2 regions of the Vibrio rotiferianus genome follow, and region 2 is predicted to be linked to the other one. Evidence: predicted binding sites of a transcription regulator. Region 2 holds the regulator's gene; the other holds the start of a gene.

Region 1 (6,400 bases), 1.2 Mb from region 2:
ACCAAATAGCGTGCCGCGATCGTACACTAGGTTGAACTCTACGTAACGACCACGTCGGTACAGTTGGAACTCACGCTCGCGCTCACCGAACTCGATGTCTTTACGACGAGAAACAATCGGTAAGTACGCTTGGCAGTATCCCTCACCAACCGCTTTGATGTAGTCAAAACACTTGTCGAATTCCCACTGGTTTAAGTCATCAAAGAACAGGCCACCAACACCACGAGTTTCATTTCGGTGTGGAAGGAAGAAGTATTTGTCACACCACGCTTTGTGCTCTGGGTAAACTTCGTCACCAAATGGCGCACAAAGCTGTTTTGCTGTGTCGTGCCATGATTGGCAATCTTCTTCAAATGGGTAGAAAGGCGTAAGGTCAAAACCACCACCAAACCACCAGATTGGGTCTTCGCCATCTTTCTCTGCAATAAAGAAGCGAACATTGGCATGCGAAGTCGGTACATAAGGGTTTTTAGGGTGAATAACCAAGGAAACACCCATTGCTTCAAAACGGCGACCCGCTAACTCTGGACGATGTGCCGTCGCGGATGCTGGCATTTCATTACCTTCTACATGGGAGAAGTTCACCCCGCCTTGCTCGAAGATATGACCATCACGCAATACGCGAGTACGGCCACCGCCACCAAGACGCTCTCCTTTTTCACGTTGCCATGCATCTTCGACAAAGACGGCCTTTCCATCTTCTTGTTCTAGTTGCTGACAAATGGAATCCTGAAGGGACATCAAGAACTGCTTTACGGCGTGCTTATCGATTGCTGACATACGTGTAGTACCTATTGATTGCTGACTAGCAGGGTTAGCCCTGTCTTAATATTTGCGAGGTTTTAGCATCACGAATTTCACTCGGCTTGTCACGACCGCTGGTTTCACCACGTAAGATCGCCACAAGTCTATCACCTAACTGCTCTTCAACTTCTTCCGTCGTCATACAAGGAGGCTGACCAGTAAGATTCGCGCTGGTAGAGGTTAGCGGCTTTCCGAACGCATTACACATCTTTTGTACTAAAGGATGATCCGTCACACGCACTGCGATTGAATCAAATTGTCCCGATACCCAGTGAGAAACTTTGTCACTTGCAGGCATGATCCACGTGTATGGCCCAGGCCAAGTTGCATGGACTTTATCTAATTGCTCTTGAGTCAGCTGAGATTCGTCAATATAAGGCAGAAGCTGCTCATAGCTCGCAGCAATAAGGATTAAACCTTTCTCTACTGGACGCTGTTTTAGCTCTAGCAGTTTTTGAATCGCTTCCGGGTTATCTGGGTCACATCCAACACCAAACACCCCCTCTGTTGGGTAGGCAATCACTTCACCTGTTTGTAGTGCTTTTAGCACCTGTTCAAAGTTCTCCACCGATACTTCCTGATAATCTTTTCTGTTGTGTTTGTACTAAGTGTACAAATATTCATTCTCAGAGACTAAAGCAATTTGTTTATAAAATGTATCAATAGCATTTACAAACACACGCAAACGTTTGCTTGAGGTAAAAATCCCCGTATAATGCGCACAAATTTATCAGCTCACCTAATTTTGCAGCTTGAAGGAGTTTGAGATGAAAGTCGGTATCATCATGGGTTCTAAATCAGATTGGCCAACCATGAAACTAGCAGCAGACATGCTGGATCAATTTGGCGTGTCTTACGAAACAAAGGTGGTGTCAGCTCACCGTACTCCTCAATTACTGGCTGATTACGCAAGCAGTGCTAAAGAACGCGGCATTAAAGTCATCATCGCAGGTGCGGGCGGTGCTGCTCACCTACCAGGTATGGCGGCGGCGTTTACTAGCGTTCCGGTACTTGGCGTCCCTGTTCAGTCTCGTGCGCTGAAAGGCATGGACTCACTGCTTTCTATCGTACAGATGCCAAAAGGTATTGCGGTTGGTACATTGGCGATTGGCGAAGCAGGCGCAGCAAACGCTGGCATCCTAGCAGCTCAAATCCTTGGTACACATGATGAAGCGATCATGGCAAAAGTCGAAGCGTTCCGTAACGAACAAACGGAAACCGTATTGGCGAACCCAAACCCTGCTGAGGATTAATCAGATGCATGTACTGGTTCTTGGTGCGGGTCAACTAGCTCGTATGATGTCTCTGGCTGGTGCGCCACTGAATATTCAAATCTCAGCTTACGATGTGGGCAGCGGTAACATCGTGCATCCACTGACTCAGCACGTGATCGGCAACGGCTTAGAGAATGCAATTGAACAAGTCGACGTTATTACTGCTGAGTTCGAGCATATCCCACATGATGTGCTCGATGTTTGCGAGGCGAGCGGCAAGTTCCTACCAAGTACACAAGCCATCAAAGCAGGTGGGGATCGCCGCATTGAAAAGGCATTACTTGATGATGCCGGCGTGCGTAACGCGAAATACTACGTCATCGAAACTCGTGAAGACTTTGACCGCGCCATTGAGCACGTTGGAATGCCAATGGTTCTGAAAAGTGCATTGGGTGGTTACGATGGTAAAGGCCAGTGGCGCTTAAAAGAAGCTTCTCAAGTCGAAGACATTTGGACAGAGATGGCAGAGTGTATCGCAGCAACACCAACTCAAGCGATTGTTGCTGAGGAATTTGTCCCTTTTAACCGCGAAGTTTCACTGGTTGGTGCTCGAGGTAAAGATGGCAGCATTGAAGTGTACCCACTTGCAGAAAACGTCCATACCAATGGTGTATTGAGCCTTTCTACTGCGATTGATGCGCCAGAGTTGCAGGAGCAAGCAAAACAGATGTTCACTGCCGTTGCCAACAGCTTGAATTACGTTGGCGTGTTAGCGCTGGAGTTCTTTGACGTTGACGGCACTTTGCTGGTTAACGAAATCGCACCACGCGTACACAACTCTGGCCACTGGACTCAACAGGGTGCAGAAACTTGTCAGTTTGAGAACCACCTACGCGCCGTGTGTGGCATGCCTTTGGGTAGCACGAAACTGGTTCGTGAAACCTCGATGATTAATATTCTTGGTGAAGACACACTACCAGAAGCATTGCTAGCAATGAATGGTTGCCACATTCATTGGTACGGCAAAGAAAAACGTGCGGGTCGCAAGATGGGCCACATCAACGTATGTGGTGACTACACTGGCGAACTTAATCGCAAACTTTGTGCATTAGCAGAAGTTCTGGATGAACAGGCTTTCCCTGCTGTGCATGAATTTGCCAAGCAGTGGCAAGCCTAGAAAAGCATCGGAATAAATAGCAAAAGGGTCGCATGATGCGACCCTTTTTAATTCGTACTGAAAGTTATTGTGATTGAGTATGCTGGCACTTACGGCTCGCGCATTGCAGTTTAACCCCACTGGCAAGTTTCTTTTCTACCAACAAGGTAAATCCACATTCCTCGCAGCGGCCTCTTACAGGCGGCAAGTTCACCGCAAACTTGCACTTCGGATAGTTATCACACGCGTAGAATGTTTTACCAAATCGGGTTTTACGCTCAACCAAATGCCCTTTGCCACATTCGGGGCAAGCATGTTGCTCTTTCGCTTGCTGCTGTGGCTCAGGTTGGTTAATCGACTCTATATGATGGCATGCTGGGTAATGGCTACAACCGACGAACATGCCGTAGCGCCCTTGGCGGAGTACCAACTCGTTGCCACACTCAGGACAAGGCACACCCAACTCTTTCACGATGTGACCATCATTGCTGTGTAGCGGCTTAATGTAATCGCAACTTGGGTATTGGCTGCAACCTAGAAAAGGGCCGTGTTTACCGTGCTTAAGCGAAACTTCCCCACCGCATTTAGGGCAAGGTTCGCGCTCAAGCGCATGCTCGTGTGCCGAGAAAAGGTTGTGATCGATTTTACTACTCATACTCACCGCTCAAACGAAGATATTAATGAAGAATACCTTGTTCCTTGGTGTACAGCAGCTCTTCCATCAGCGTGTAGGCGTTTTCGTTGCCTGGAACATTAAACAGCACCATAAGGATGATCCATTTAAGGTCCTCAAGCTCAAACTCATTGGTTTCAAGCCCCATCACACGGTCGATGACCATCTCACGCGTTTCTGTGGTCAGAACATTGATTTGCTCTAGGAACAACAAAAAACCACGACATTCGAGGTCTAGTCGCTGCATCTCAGATGCGGTATAGATACGTGTCGATGCCGATGCAATGCAGGTTGAAATGGCTGAATGTTCATCGCTTTGTTGCAATGCCGCCAGCTCTTCTAACCAGACAAGGGCTTTGTAGATGTCTTTTTGCTGGAAGCCTGCACGAAGCAATTCATCTTCCAACTCGTCTTGTTCGACCTGTAACTCTGCATCGCTATGGATGTAGGTTTCGAATAGATACATAAGTATATCCATCATCATAGCTAGCCCCTCCCCTTTCGAATATAGCCACCGGATACTGCAACAACATGCCCTGAAAGCTCAAGCTCTAAGAGCTGCATCATGACTTCTTGGACAGGTATATTGGTCCTGCTTGCAAGAATATCAACTGGTGTAGCCTCATTTCCTACGTTAGCTAACAGCTGAGGAAATGGCAATTCTTCTTCATCAATTGGCGCAGAAAATAAATCTAAGCTCTGATTAATAGACCAGTCGAGCAAAGACTGTATTTCATTCAGCACCTCTTGAGTATTTTGTACGAGACAAGCCCCGTTACGAATCAATTGATTACCGCCACTGGCGTTGGGTGCATTAATCGAAGCTGGCAGAGCGAAAACTTCTCGACCTTGTTCTAAAGCATAACGCGCCGTAATCAAGGAGCCACTTTTTTCAGCCGCTTCTACCACTAACACACCCAGCGACAAGCCACTGATGATTCGATTGCGCCGTGGAAAGTTTTCTGCGCGAGGTTTAGCATCTGGACGAAACTCTGAAACAAGCGCTCCATTTTCGGTCACTCGCTGCGCCAAACCTCGGTGTCTTACTGGGTATACTTGTTCTAATCCCGAGCCGAGCACTGCGATGGTTTTACCTCCAGCCAACAGCGCACCATCATGAGCATGACCATCAATACCCAATGCTAAGCCACTGGTGACGATCAGATCGTGTTGCACCAAATCAGATGCAAAAGTTCTTGCATGTTGTAGCCCATCCACACTGGCATTACGGCTGCCAACCATGGCTATTTGAGGTTGAGACAAACAGCTCGCCTCTCCTTTTACAAAGAGTAAAGGAGGCGGTGCGACCGTTTGTTTAAGGAGTGGCGGATACAAAGCATCCGCCAAAGTAAGAATATGATGATGAGAAGATGCAGCAACCCAAGCCAGACAAGCATCGACTTCTTTATCGACCTGCGACCACGCTTGCAATTGTTTTGCCGTTAAACCTAAAAGCTGAAGCTGCTCTGTCGAGTATTGGACAATATTGCTCGGCGTATCTTTACTGAGCAACTTATTCATCTTGACCCCACCAATGCCCGGTAAACAGCTAAGCTTTAACCAGGCAGCGAGATCAGTATCATTGTGTGGTTTCATTAGTGGTTGATTCCTCAGCCAGAGGAGAAACCACAGATACCTCTTTGTTGATTGGCTTGGTGCTATTAGTAATCAAAGCAAGGCTGAAATATTCATAAGGGCGAATCACAAGTAACTCACCCACTTTGCTTTGCGGCAAAGTAATCTCAGTATCGAGTACACCGTTGTCTTTAGCAAAATCGTCTCCACTCTTGAATACTGGATGCGCGTCCTCTTTTAAATCAAACACGCTGCCTTGGCGAAGTTCATCCGATGTACCTTTATCAATCACCACCACTTGGTTGGTCGAGCTATAACGAATACCTTCAATGTTACCCAATAGTTTGGCAGAGGTGCCTTGTGGGGATGGAAGAGGATAGAACGTCGCCGTGAAGTCGCCGTTATCTAACGCTTGTACCGGCAAAGCAATATCATTACGGATAATCTCTTGCAGTTGCGTGGTGATCTTCAAACCAGAAAACTCACTGGATGCTTCAACAAGCTCCCCTTTCGCAATCAAACGCAGAGCCGTAATTTTTTGTGATACATCCTCGCGTGAAAAGGTCTCCACCGGTCGATAGATGGCCCACCCAGTCAAAGTTTGCTCACCACTGATGTACAGCGTGTCTTCTGCAGTAAGGAACTTATTGCCTTTGCTGCTACCCATCACTTTCGCTGCATTATCTAGTGTCTCATCATCAACTAAACGATCAGACTTCAGATATGGCATCACCAACCCTTCCGCCACAGTCGGTACCGCTTTCTTTTCCGTGATACGGGCTTTTGGGCTGAGCTTTTTGACCGGTTTTAAGCTTAAAACTGGCTGGCCATTAATCCACACTAACGACAACTTATCGCCAGGGTAAATCAGATGTGGGTTATCAATTTCTGGGTTTACCTGCCATAGACGAGGCCACAACCAAGGGCTATCCAGATACATTGCTGAAATATCCCAAAGCGTGTCACCTTTGACCACAA
Region 2 (6,400 bases):
TATCGTTCGTGGGGTTGGTGGCTTGAAAGATAGCGTTAATGACTACGATGTGGACATTGAAGAAGCCACAGGTTTTGTGTTCTATGAGCCGACACCGCAAGCATTGCTGCTGACTATGCTAAGAGCTCTATTGCTCTACGCACAGAGTCCGAACGAAGTAAAGCGTGTTCAGCTTCATGCGATGCAAAGGGATTTCTGCTGGCATAAAGCCGCAGAAGAATATTTGCTGTTGTATAGGTCTGCGTTAAATTAACGCAAAATTTTTAAAAAATGTAACTAAAGGCACCGAATGAGGTGCCTTTATTACCTTGCCCTTATAGAGTGTGGTAGGATTTACTCACTCTTTTTATACAGAACGTTTTCCAGACTGATAAATGACTCAGCCACTTCTATTCCATAAAACCTATTTACACCCTACCAGTAATGAGTGGGTCGTTTTCGTGCATGGTGCCGGTGGCAGTTCTTCAATATGGTTCAAGCAACTTAAGGCTTATAAAGAACATTTTAATTTGGTCTTAATTGACCTCCGAGGACATGGAAAGTCAAACCAGTTAATCAAAGAATTGATGACAAGTCGCTACACCTTTACGGAGGTAACGCAAGACATTCTAAAAGTGTTGGATCACTTGAAGATCCAATCTGCACATTTTGTTGGTATGTCACTTGGAACGATCATCGTCCGTAACCTCGCGGAGCTTGCTTCTGAGCGTGTTCGTTCTATGGTGCTTGGTGGTGCGGTGACACGTTTGAACACGCGTTCACAAATTCTGGTGAAATTGGGTAATTTAGGCAAACACATTTTGCCTTACATGTGGCTGTATAAGTTGTTTGCCTATATTGTGATGCCACAGAAAAATCAGCGTGAGTCGCGTCATCTATTTATCCGTGAAGCGAAAAAGTTGTGCCAAAAAGAGTTCAAGCGATGGTTTATCTTGGCCGCAGACGTTAACCCGTTGATGAAATACTTTAAGGATCGTGAACTCCCGATTCCGACGCTGTATTTAATGGGTGATCGGGATTATATGTTCATCAAGCCAGTTAAGGAGATGGTCGCAGTGCATAAGCAGAGTGTATTACGCGAAATCCCCGATTGTGGCCACGTATGCAATGTAGAAAGACCAGATGATTTTAACCAACATTCCATCGAGTTTATCAAGCAGCAAAGTTTAGCTGCTTAACACAACGCTAGGTCAAAGCAATGGAAAAAGTAGGGGATATATCACTGGTCCCCGATTTGATATCCGCATTGCCAACACGCACCAAACTGCCCCTCATTTATCTCTGAACATTTTGGACACCGCCAATCTCGATAAGTCTGATTTGCTTGTTTTTGGTAATCTTCAACAATAGCAGCAGCTTTCAACTGTTGCTCTGGATGTAAAAGCCAAATATAGGGGTCTGTATCGTCACCAAACGGCAATTCGCCCTTTAGCCCAAACATTCCTTCACCTCGAACTTCACAGCCAATTTGCTCGGTCTTGAGAAGCTCACAGACTATGTGAGCTTCAGCTGGGTTTCTCGCGATGAAGATTTTCATTGAGCGTTTCCATTTTGCTGAACTTGAGTTGGGCGAATCTTACTCATAACCCATTTGGCAATGATTGGAAACAAACCAAGTAAGGCAAATGACGCAAGTACGGTGGGTGACACAATGCCAGAAAGACTATCTATGGTGGCTAATTGAGTACCAGCGTTCAGATAAACTGCTGTACCTGGCAACATACCAACTTGGCTAGTGAGGTAGAATCGTGCAATGGTTATTGGTGTCAAACCCATCAGTAAGTTGATAAGGAAAAATGGGAAGACGGGAATAAGACGTAGTGAGAAGAGATAAAACGAGCCGTCTTTCTCAACGCCTTCGTTGATCGCACCTAGCTTATTACCAAACTTGCCTTGTACCCACTCTCGCAGTAAGTAACGGCTGCTAAGGAAAGCAATGGTCGCACCAATAGTGCTGGCAAAAGAAACCAATAAGAGACTGGTCCAGAAACCAAATAGAGCAGCACCCAGAAGCGTTACTACGGCAGCTCCGGGAATGGAGAAAGCGGTGATAGCTATATACGCAAAGAAATACGTTGCTGCAGCAAATACGAAGTTTTGGCTAATAAAAGCATTCAACGCCTCTTGCTGCGCCTTGGCATTTTCTAGGGTTAGATATTGACCAAAATTCACACCTAAAAAGATAATCGTCGCGAGTAGGATCAGTCCTAAAATCAGTTTCTTATTCATATCTATCATTCCATCTCTGCTTCTTAGATAATAAGACAGAATGGAGTGAGAAAAAATTTCAAAAAAAAACCGCAGTGTAAAACTGCGGTTTATGAATACCTGGAGCTCAAACTTGTATTATGAGAGGTGGTTAATTAGCTCTTCTCGGCGAGACTGAGGAACAACGCTCCAATGAGTACCGTTAATAGCGCCTTCAAGGGCCCACAGTAACTCGATGCTTACAGAAGCGGTATGCGTTTCCTGGATCGCTTTATAGGCGTTTAGCGCACCTTGTTCTTCGAGCTGAGTGACAGAGTCAATACCAGCTTTTTTAAGCATTCTCTCTGTCGCTAGTCTAAGATTCGGTAGGTCTTTTAAACGCGTTGGTTTAGAACTGGCTTGCTGTTCTTTTTCAAGCTTTGCAGTTTCGAGTGAACTTTTGGCTACTTCCACTAAGTGTTGTGGTGTATCCCAAAGGTCTGGTGAAACGGCGTAGTACTTAGTAACAACAGGAAATCCACGCTTCTTGTATACGTAAGGTTTAAGTCCCTGAGTTTCAAAGTCTGAAGATGTCTTTTTATCTGCTCTGATATGAAGCTGGTTGTTAACGACTAATGCAAACATTGTTTCATCAGCAAAAAGGCCAAAGCCGCCAAACATTGAGCGTGACTTGATCGTACCAAGCACCTCAAAAAGCTTCATAGAGTCTTTGAGTATCGGTTTATCCATGATGTGTTATCTCGGTGTAATTTAAATTACGCCACCAAAAATCAGGTCCGAGAGATTAGCAAACGCATGCAGACACAATGTCATTAAAGGGTAAACTCGTCATATGCATACTTGCCATCGGTAACCCCGCTACCATGCTATCTCATGCGATAGTTTAGGCCGGAAGCTTTGCGTCCCACTCTTTAGAGTGGTTTGCCCTGTGCGTGACACTGAGAGCATACTTGCTATATTGGACTAATATCACACTCTGCGTTTATAAATGTGATCTTAGTTCAATTAATAGTTATTTTTTCGTGAGTTAAGTTTCATAGATTAACAAAGTGGTCTACCAGAAAAAGGTCAGTACTAGAGAGTAGAGTGCACGAAGAAATAACAAGCCCGCAAAGTTTTACATACAAACCTGTTGCCGCGGATGAATTGTGAAATAAAAAAGCACCCATGTGGGTGCTTTTATGATGAGTAAACGAGTACTACCTAAAGACTAGTTGAGCTTTCTAACCGTATTTCTAATCACGATCTCTGGCTGCATTTCAAACACTCGTTTTTCGTGTTCTTTATCTTTGATACGCTCTAGTAGGATCTCAAACGCGTTTTTACCCACACGACGTTTTGGTTGGTGGATAGTCGTTAGTGGTGGTGAGAAGTACTCTGCCAGCTCAATGTTGTCATAGCCGATAACAGAAACATCATCTGGTACCTTGATACCGTTCTGCTGAAGGCGGCTCATCAAGCCAAGTGCCATAGTGTCATTGAAACAGAAAACTGCGGTAGGGCGTTTTTCCATTGCAGTAATGTTATCTGCCGCTAGCACAGCGGTATCACATTCAAAGTTGCCTTCAAGAATCCAATCTTCGTTAACCGCAAGGTTTGCTTCTGCCATTGCACGGCGATAACCCGCAATACGCTCTTGGCACGCAGCTTTTTCGAAGTGACCGCTTAAACACGCGATGTCTGTGTGACCATTGTCGATCAGATATTTTGTCGCGATGTAACCGCCTTCTTCTGAGTTATCAATGATCTTGTCTGCTTGTGAGCTTTCTGGACCCCAGTCCATCACAACTTTAGGTATGTCTGAGTGACGATCAAGCATCTCTTTTAGTTCTTCCGTCAGGTCAGAACACATTACTAGAATGCCATCTACACGCTTTTCAGCGAGCATGCGGATGTAGTCACGTTGCTTCTCGTAAATACCGCCCGTGTTACATAGGATAAGAGTGTAACCTTGACGGTAACAGTAGCTCTCAACACCATCGATCACTTCAGAGAAGAACAGGTTGGTAGATTGAGTTACTAGCATACCGATGGTACGAGTTGAGTTGCACTTTAAACTGCGCGCAACGGCACTTGGTGCGTAATTAAGTTCATCCACCGCTTTCATTACTTTTTCTTGAGTTGCTTCTGCAACAAAGCGAGTTTTATTAATTACGTGCGAAACCGTAGTGGTAGAAACGCCGGCTAAGCGAGCAACGTCTTTAATAGTGGCCATAAATGATGTCCTGTATCGAGCTACTGTAAATACCGTAGTGAAGACAACCATACGCTTAGGGTCTTGCGCAAACCGAGCAACTGCGAATAGGGGCATTGCTGAGATATTTGGCAGCGGTTGTTCCGAAATCGGTATAAAAAGGTTTGTAGCAACATTTATCGCTGAGTCTCATATTCCTTTCTTATACTAAGTGAGGAATTGGTCAGCAATCCTGTTAAGAAAACACAAAAACCGCTTTATTTCAGCGGTTTACATATAAATCATATTTAATCGTTTGCGCTCACATTTTAGACTGATGCGGGCAAGCTGGCAATGTTTTAGGTGGTTGTTTTGTGCCTCGGAGGTCACAGTTTAACGGCTAAATGGATTGTATTTCTCTGCGCCAGATTAAAAACAAACGAATAAAATAGGGAGTCTGAATGACAGACTCCCCAAAATAGGCGGCAATTATTCACCAAGAAGGTAGGTGCTGTCCAGTTTACAAAATGCAATTAATAGTTGCGCGACACTAACATAGAAGCCAAATTCATCGAATTGCTTACATTTAGCGGCAAACTGAGGTAGCCATGTCAAAAGGTGTTGCTGGATGAACTCATTTTGCTTTTCGAACGCATCTTCCATGTGTTTTTCCTGCTCGAGTTCATTTGAGCGGATAATCATATTGCCTAAAAAATCTAACTCGACTGCTAAATGATCCGCAGGCTCTTTTAGATTTTCGTCAACTTGCACACCAAAGTCTGCCATCAGCTTTTCCATCTCTTCTGCTGGTTTATCATTTAATAAACCAGATTCACCGATGTACATTGAGGCATAAGGTAGCGCACCGTGCTTTTCTGTTTTAAGAAAAAGTTCACAGAAGTCCGCAGCTAGCTCTAATTGAGCATCTTCACGATCTTGTAGGCGATTAAGCGCATCAACAAGGGCATCAACCGATGGTTTGAGTGTTTCATTTTCACCCAAACCAGCTAAAAAGCTTCGAATTTCAACACTATGATAAGATTCCAGCTCCTTGTCTGTTAGCTCTTTTGCGAACAGGCTAGAAAACCACCAATAAATCTCAGCTCGTTTTTCGTTAAAAGCTTTCACTTCTTGCATTTTTTTGCTCCCAAATAGTTATCCCCTAAGTGTAAACAATTAAAATGAATAGCAGTAACTATAATTGTTATGGTTTATTGGGAAATATGCATGTTTATGAATGGCGGCAAATAAGCTTGTTTTGCATCAATAAATCCACAAAATCTTGCTTTTTATTGTAACTATTACTAGATATGTTACTAGTTATGAATAGAATACGTCTTGGAAGATAAAAAAGACAGAAAGTGGTGTAAATGAGCTATCACGTATTAGTCGTAGAAGATGATGTTGTAACTCGCAGTAAGCTTGCGGGCTATTTCCAAAATGAAGGTTACAAAGTTAGTGAAGCAGAAAGCGGTGCTGAAATGCGCGAAGTGCTTCAAGAAGGCGATGTAGATTTGATCATGCTGGATATTAACCTGCCGGGTGAAGATGGCCTTATGCTTACGCGTGAATTACGCAGCCAATCAGATATCGGCATCATATTAGTGACAGGACGCACGGATAGCATTGACAAAATCGTTGGCCTAGAAATGGGCGCAGACGATTATGTAACAAAGCCTTTTGAACTAAGGGAATTATTGGTTCGCGTTAAAAACTTGCTGTGGCGTATCTCAGCGGCTCGTAACGGTTCACAAAAAGCAGCAAATGATACGAATGAAGAACACATAGTGCGCTTCGGTGAGTGGACGTTTGATATTCAGCGTCGTGCTCTAAGCCGCAATGGTGAGCCAGTGAAACTAACGAAAGCAGAGTATGAGCTGTTAGTTGCATTGTCTTCATACCCAAATCAGGTATTAAGCCGAGAGCGTATTTTGAATATGATCAGCCACCGAGTGGATGCGCCAAACGATCGTACTATCGACGTTCTTATTCGACGTATGCGCGCTAAGATGGAGTTTG

The links. The regulator PurR, encoded in region 2, represses purine synthesis genes. The targets are predictions, from matches to a motif close to TNANGNAAACGTTTNCNTNA.
Region 1: the regulator PurR is predicted to act here: its motif matches at 1,482-1,501, upstream of purE (5-(carboxyamino)imidazole ribonucleotide mutase).

What each region holds. Positions count from the first base shown of each region.
Region 1 covers NZ_CP018312.1:3,156,443-3,162,842, reverse strand. Annotated here, with positions in the region: gene hemF (oxygen-dependent coproporphyrinogen oxidase) at 1-780, opposite strand, end outside; gene tsaC (L-threonylcarbamoyladenylate synthase type 1 TsaC) at 815-1,372, opposite strand; gene purE (5-(carboxyamino)imidazole ribonucleotide mutase) at 1,572-2,057, shown strand; gene BSZ04_RS23870 (5-(carboxyamino)imidazole ribonucleotide synthase) at 2,062-3,195, shown strand; gene BSZ04_RS23865 (DNA topoisomerase family protein) at 3,260-3,829, opposite strand; gene BSZ04_RS23860 (DUF494 family protein) at 3,852-4,331, opposite strand; gene dprA (DNA-processing protein DprA) at 4,334-5,443, opposite strand; gene BSZ04_RS23850 (LysM peptidoglycan-binding domain-containing protein) at 5,427-6,400, opposite strand, start outside.
Region 2 covers NZ_CP018312.1:1,987,633-1,994,032, reverse strand. Annotated here, with positions in the region: gene glgA (glycogen synthase GlgA) at 1-253, shown strand, start outside; gene BSZ04_RS18315 (alpha/beta fold hydrolase) at 375-1,178, shown strand; gene BSZ04_RS18310 (putative signal transducing protein) at 1,220-1,537, opposite strand; gene BSZ04_RS18305 (TVP38/TMEM64 family protein) at 1,534-2,229, opposite strand; gene BSZ04_RS18300 (TfoX/Sxy family DNA transformation protein) at 2,347-2,937, opposite strand; cyclic di-GMP riboswitch class I at 3,054-3,144, opposite strand; gene purR (HTH-type transcriptional repressor PurR) at 3,419-4,423, opposite strand; gene torD (molecular chaperone TorD) at 4,871-5,518, opposite strand; gene torR (two-component system response regulator TorR) at 5,752-6,400, shown strand, end outside.